One region of the Proteocatella sp. QWL-06 genome, then DNA from elsewhere that is predicted to be linked to it. Evidence: riboswitches for the same ligand, from Rfam matches in the RefSeq annotation. Region 1 holds a riboswitch; the other holds the start of a gene.

What was found. Region 1 has a riboswitch for thiamine pyrophosphate ahead of thiM (hydroxyethylthiazole kinase). Riboswitches for the same ligand answer to the same signal wherever they lie in the genome.
Region 2: linked by a shared signal. The riboswitch ahead of AC4PGZ_RS11215 (thiamine-binding protein) and the one ahead of thiM (hydroxyethylthiazole kinase) in region 1 are both predicted to bind thiamine pyrophosphate.

Annotation. Positions count from the first base shown of each region.
Region 1 covers NZ_CM178755.1:1,400,208-1,403,594, reverse strand. The annotation lists gene AC4PGZ_RS06675 (hypothetical protein) at 1-177, shown strand, start outside; gene AC4PGZ_RS06670 (hypothetical protein) at 253-792, shown strand; gene AC4PGZ_RS06665 (hypothetical protein) at 716-994, shown strand; gene AC4PGZ_RS06660 (ATP-binding cassette domain-containing protein) at 1,056-1,457, shown strand; TPP riboswitch at 1,494-1,601, shown strand; gene thiM (hydroxyethylthiazole kinase) at 1,681-2,502, shown strand; gene thiE (thiamine phosphate synthase) at 2,489-3,127, shown strand; gene thiD (bifunctional hydroxymethylpyrimidine kinase/phosphomethylpyrimidine kinase) at 3,124-3,387, shown strand, end outside.
Region 2 covers NZ_CM178755.1:2,342,335-2,345,721, reverse strand. The annotation lists gene AC4PGZ_RS11225 (HAD family hydrolase) at 1-202, shown strand, start outside; gene AC4PGZ_RS11220 (hypothetical protein) at 214-906, opposite strand; TPP riboswitch at 1,126-1,236, shown strand; gene AC4PGZ_RS11215 (thiamine-binding protein) at 1,298-1,600, shown strand; gene AC4PGZ_RS11210 (ABC transporter permease) at 1,569-2,354, shown strand; gene AC4PGZ_RS11205 (ABC transporter substrate-binding protein) at 2,430-3,387, shown strand, end outside.

The DNA of each region.
Region 1 (3,387 bases):
CTGAATCTTCGTGAGGCAGATGCAAGAATAATGGCAAGAGAGGGAATAGATGTTCCTGAGGTCATGAAGGACCTGGATGTAAGCAAACTTGTTGAGCAGGATGTACTTCTTTTTGGTTCTCAGAGAGAAGCTGTGCTTGAAAAATGGGCAGCGCTTGCTGGAGAGAAGGACGCTTAATAACGTGATTATCATTAAGAAGGAACTTTGAACATAATCTCTGAGTTCTTTCTTTTCTTTTTTAGAGAGGAAGCTATGAAGATACATAAAATTCTGGACAGATGCCTTCTACTTGCTGAGGTTCTGTCAATTTGCATTTTTGTCCTGTATCCTATATTTTCGGTGTTCAGGATGAGCCTGTTTGATAACGGAGAATTTACGCTGAAGTACTACCACGATATTTTATCAAGAAGCAATTTAATACTCATTCGGAACAGCATGTGGGTTACGATTCTTTCTTCAAGCTTCACTACACTGTTTTCATTCATAATAGCGTTTTATGTATTTGTATCAAGTCCGAGGACAAGATACTTCATGAGGAGCGCGCTTATGCTTTCGGGCACGCTCCAGAACATAGATATAAGGCAGATAATGGCATCTCGAGATCTTGGAGTAAATCCACTTCAGACCCTGAGAAACATTGTGATCCCGGCCGCATGGCCCGGCATACCTTCAGATGCTTTCTTCTTCCAGCCTCGGAAAGCCTGCGGCAATAAGCATGCTTATGATTCCACCTGCAATAGCGGCCTTTTATTTCTACAGAAAAAACATTTCAAAAGCGGGAAATTCATCTGACGGGAGCAAGCTCTCATCCTCAGAGGACTATGTTTATGAGCTTCCCGGATATATAAAGAATATCCTTCTGGCAGTCGTTGTAATCTATTTTGCAATCATGATACTAAAGTATTCTAATATATTCCTGTCTACGGTTTCAAACACTGCCACGGGAAAAATAAGGTTCACTTCAAAGTATATATTGGATCTTCCCAAAGGATAATGTGAGCTATGGCCTGAGACACCTGTGCAGGATGAACAAAAAAGCTGCCTCGTAAGAGGCAATGAAATATCTCGAAATCTCAGGATTAACAGGGTATGAACGTTCTCAGGTTGTCAATCTGAGCGGTGGCCAGCAGCAGAGGGTCGCGCTTGCAAGATCCATGGCAACTCTCCAGACGGGATCTCCTCAGGACATCTATTTCAGGCCTCTAAGCAGGGAGGTATCATCCTTCATAGGGAGAGCGAATTTCGTTGATATAAATGGAAAGCATGAATTGATAAGGCCTGAGAACATAAAAATAATTCCTGATGACAAGGGTGATTACAAAATAAAGGATAAAATCTTTATGGGGGCTAGAACAGAATATATAGTCTCAGATGGGAAAAATACGCTGGAGGTGGAAATGTCCGGAATCGCCGGTACTGCATTCGAAAAAGGCCAGAATGTATCGATTCAGATATAAAATACTTGATTTATTGATAAATTATAGTATAATTAAGTTAAATACAAGGGGAGCTTGCGATCAGCAGGCTGAGAGTAAGCTGTATGCTTAGACCCGTAACCTGATTTGGATAATGCCAACGTAGGGATATACTGAGCAGCGACTGCATGTATACTTTTATTGGTATACCTGCAGTTTTTTTATGTTGACATTCCTTTCGGCTTGTATTTAAGAAAGGAGAAATATGTTAAAAAAATGCATGGAAAACGTGCGAAAAAACTCACCTCTGGTTCATAATATAACGAACTATGTGACTGTGAATGATGTTGCAAATGTGCTTCTTGCATGTGGAGCAAGCCCGATAATGGCAGATGACATGGAAGAAGTGGAAGAGATAACATCAATATGCGGGGGCCTGAATATAAATATTGGAACCCTCAACAGAGACACAATTCCGGCTATGGTGCTTGCAGGGAAAAAAGCCAATATGCTTGGACATAAGGTGCTTCTGGATCCTGTGGGCGCCGGGGCGAGCAGTCTTCGCACTCAGACTGCGCTAATGCTCATGAAGGAAGTAAGATTTGATGTCATAAGAGGAAATGCCTCAGAGATAAAGACTCTCTCTTGTGGAAGCGGCAATGCCAGAGGCGTAGATGCTGATATTGCAGATGCGGTGACTGAATCTGATATGGATGAAGCGGTTTCGCTCATAAAAGATTTTTCGAGGAGATGCGGATCAATAATTGTAATGACTGGCCAAACAGATCTGATAACTGACGGGGAGATATGCTATGCAGTGAGAAATGGCAGAAAAGAGATGGAAAGCATAACCGGAACCGGATGCCAGCTTTCAGCGCTCATAACAGCATTTATAACTGCAAATCCTGACAATGATCTTGAGGCAGCTGTTGCAGCTGTATGCCTGATGGGGCTTTCTGGCGAGCTTGCCTGGAATAGAATGAATATAAATGACGGTAATTCCACATACAGGAACAGGATAATTGACGAGATATTCAGTATGGACGGGGACAAGCTTGAAAAAGGAGCGATTTATGAAATTAGATAAAAAGGACATGCTTCTCTATGCAGTTACTGACAGAACGTGGCTTGGATGTGAATCCCTCAGCTTTCAGGTTGAAAAAATACTTGAGGGAGGGGTAACTCTCGTACAGCACAGGGAAAAGAACCTCAGGTCGGACAGGTTTCTTGAAGAAGCCAGACTTTTAAAAGATATCTGTGAAAAATTCGGAGTCCCTCTTGTAATAAATGATAATGTAGATATTGCGATTGCCTCAGGCGCGCATGGAGTCCATATTGGGCAGGAAGACATGGAAGCGAAAACCGTACGAAGGCTTATCGGCAAGGATATGATCCTTGGGGTATCTGTACGGAGCGTTGAGGAAGCGCTGAGGGCAGAGAGGGACGGTGCTGATTATCTTGGAGCAGGGGCTGTATTTCATACGGATTCAAAGCCAGATGCACAGTATATAAGTCATGAACTTCTTAAAGAAATATGCAGTGCAGTCAGCATACCTGTGGTTGCAATCGGAGGGATAAATAAAGAGAATATAAAATATCTGTCGCAAAGCGGAATAAGCGGAGCGGCTGTAATAAGTGCGATATTTGCACAGGACGACTTGAAAAAAGCTGCAGCTGAGCTCAGAAAAGAAATAGAGGGGTGCCTGACATGAAGACAGCGCTTACAATTGCAGGGAGCGACTCAAGCGGAGGTGCGGGCATTCAGGCAGACATAAAAACCATGACCGCATATGGAGTGTATGCCATGAGCGCAGTCACTGCGCTTACTGCTCAGAATACATTAGGAGTATCAGCCGTGCTTGAGGTGGATCCCGTTTTCCTCTCGGCCCAGATTGACAGCGTATTCACTGACATATACCCTGATTCGGTCAAAATAGGGATGGTATCTTCGGCGGATCTCATAGTTGTAATA
Region 2 (3,387 bases), 940 kb from region 1:
GCATGAGATATTCAGCCATATAATTTCTGAGCACCCGGCGGTCTATACCGTTGCCGGGGACCGTTTCCAGGACATGGAGATAGCGAAGAAACACCATCTCCTGTCCATAGGCTGCAACTATGGCTATGGGGAGCCGCATGAGCTTGAAGATGCTGACTTCAGGATTTCTGACATAAGAGAGCTCGGGGACATACTAAAGTAGGCGCTTGTCTGCTAAATTCCGCTGTAGCCCTCGGGGATTTCAAACATGTCAGGAGTGACATTTTCGGAGAACTCCGTGATTTCCATCATTACCGTTTCTACTGGATTGGTATTGAGGACAGCATGGAGTTTTTTGTCATCTTCAGTGTCAAAAAAGAACTTCAGCTTGCCTATGTCATAGCTGTATTCTTCGTATTTCATGGTCCTTCCGTCTATTATCTCCTCACCCTCGGAACTGAACTCCAGAGATTCTCCGTTTATCATGCTGGTTTCCATGTTGGACATTGTTCCGGTGATGTAGCTGCGGGATTCATCGTCGACCATGAAAGCGGTATCGCCCCTGGTTATTATGTGACTTTTTGAGCCTTCCGCCTGGATTATCCAAAGTGAATTTTCGCCTTCTCTTGCAATGGTCACGTCTGAGAATATGTCCTCAGGATCCAGATCCACAACTCCCCTGAACTTTAGGACGTATCTTCCGCTCTTAAGAAGCTCTACGTATGGATTTGAGAGCAGCTTTGAGGTATCGACCTGCGCGGCATCCTCTGAAGCAGTATCCTCGGGAGCGGTCTCTCCGGAGATGGCATCCTCTGAAGCGGCATCTTCAGACACCTGATTTTCGGTAGCGGCATCATCCTTGCTGCATCCTGCAAGTGAGAGGCTCATAGTTAATATGATCATAAGAAAATACAATATTTTTTTCATTGATTGCAAACCTTCCTTTATATAGGACATTTCAAATATATAATTAACGAATTTCAAATCATGTCATTCATTCCGTGTTTTTAATATGGTAACAAATAGATATTCTATCATATTATCGGCAGAAATCAAACCCGATTATTAAAAAATGGAAATTAATTTATGCCGCATGGACAACAGGCATTGACCAAAGCCTTCATGAGTGCTACAATCAGAGTATATCGATATAATACAGGGAGCTGATGCGAAATCGGCTGAGATAGGAGTTAGCGCACTCCTGACCTTAGACCTGATCCAGGTAATGCTGGCGTAGGAAAAATAAATTGAGAAATTTTTTCTGCGCAGGCTCAGCTTGCGTATTTTTTATTTATAAATAAATGAAATGGAGAACAGTATGAAACAACCGGAAGCAAGTATTGCAATACAGGTACTTCCTGCAGTCGAGGGAGAAAAGGTGATAGAGGTAGTGGACAAGGTGATCGAATATATAAAGTCCACCGGACTCAACACTTATGTGGGACCTTTTGAGACCACGGTAGAAGGTGATTTTGAAAAGCTTATGGAGATAGTGAAGCAGTGCCAGATAATATGCATACGCGAGGGTGCTCCGAGCGTTATGTCATATGTAAAGATAGCCTTCAATCCCGAGGCGGGGGTGTGGTCAATTGACAAAAAAGTTAAGAAGCATCACGAATAACATCCATTCGATTGTCTTCATGGCGGTGATAGTGCTCATATGGCATCTGGTATGCCGATTTGAGCTGGTGCCGGGATTCATGCTTCCTTCACCAGAAAGCGTGGCAATCGCTCTTTTCAGGGACGCATCTCTGCTGATGGATCACGCGGCAATATCTCTCACGGAGGCTTTTGCAGGGCTTTTTCTGAGCATCATCTTTGCCCTTCTGCTCGCAGTTGCTATGAATGAGTCGGAGTTTATCAGAAAGACGCTGTATCCTGCGGTAATAATAACGCAGACAGTGCCTGCGATAGCAATGGCTCCGCTTCTTGTGCTCTGGATGGGCTATGGCATGGCGCCAAAGATAGTGCTCATATTCATCACGTGCTTCTTTCCTATGACGGTGAGCACCCTTGGAGGGCTTATGTCCGTGGATGAGGATATAATAAGGCTTTTCAGGTCCATGGGGGCAGGAAGGCTAAAGATACTCCTGTGGGTAAAGCTGCCCTCGGCTATGGAAAGCTTCTTTTCAGGACTCAGGCTCGCGGTTTCATATTCGATAGTTGGCGCGGTAATAGCGGAGTGGCTAGGTGGAAATGGCGGGCTTGGCGTATACATGACCCGTGTGAGAAAGTCCTATGCGTTCGACAGGATGTTTGCGGTAATAATATTCATAAGCATACTGAGCCTGATACTGATCAAGCTGGTGGACATGATACAGAAAAAAAGCATGCCATGGAAGAGCATCAGGGAGAAATCGGAGCAGGGAGACTGATTATAAACGAGACAGATAAGATAAAAATAACGGACAGTTATAATACAACTGATAACAGGACAAGGAGAAAATGACATGAAATTCTGGAAAAAACTTGCAAGCGCAGCGCTTGCGGCTTCAATGGTGATTGCACTCGGAGCATGCTCGGGAGGAGACTCGGACGGAGGAGCTTCAGACGCAGCAGAGCTTAAAAAGGTTACATTCGTGCTCGACTGGACCCCGAACACGAACCATACAGGGGTATATGCAGCCATTGAGAACGGATATTATCAAGAAGCAGGACTTGAGGTGGAGATAATACAGCCTCCGGAAGACGGAGCGCTTGCTGCAGTAGGTACAGGGCATGCGCAGTTTGGCGTGGATTTTCAGGAATCCCTGGCAGTAGCGCTCACAGCGGAGCAGCCTGTTCCGGTTACTGCAGTCGCAGCGGTACTGGATCACAATACTTCGGGAATAATCTCCATGAAGGACAAAGGAATAGACAGCTTTGACAAGCTTGAAGGAAAGACATATGCTACCTGGGACATGCCATCGGAAAAGGCAATCATAAAGCAGGTAATGACTGATGCAGGCGCAGATTATGAGAAGCTGAACATGGTGCCTCACCCTGGATCAGATGCGCTTTCGCTCATGCAGACAGATGTAGACGCCGTATGGGTATATGAAGGATGGGACGTTATGATGGCAGAGCTTGCGGGGATAGAGTACAACTATATTCCTTTTGCAAACCAGTCTCCTGTGCTTGATTTCTATACTCCGGTAATAGTTGCCAGCAACGACTTCCTGGATTCTGATCCGGATACGGCAAAGGCATTCATGAGCGCTACGGCAAAGGGATATGAATTCGCTGCGCAGAACCCTTCTCAGGCAGCTGAAATACTGGTAAAGCATGTGCCTGAGCTTTCACCGGACCTTGTTAAAAAAAGTCAGGAGTATCTCGCTCAGCAGTATATGGGTGAAAAATCAGCCTGGGGAGCGATTGACGAAGAAAGATGGAGCGCATTCTATGGCTGGATGTTCGAGCAGGGCCTGA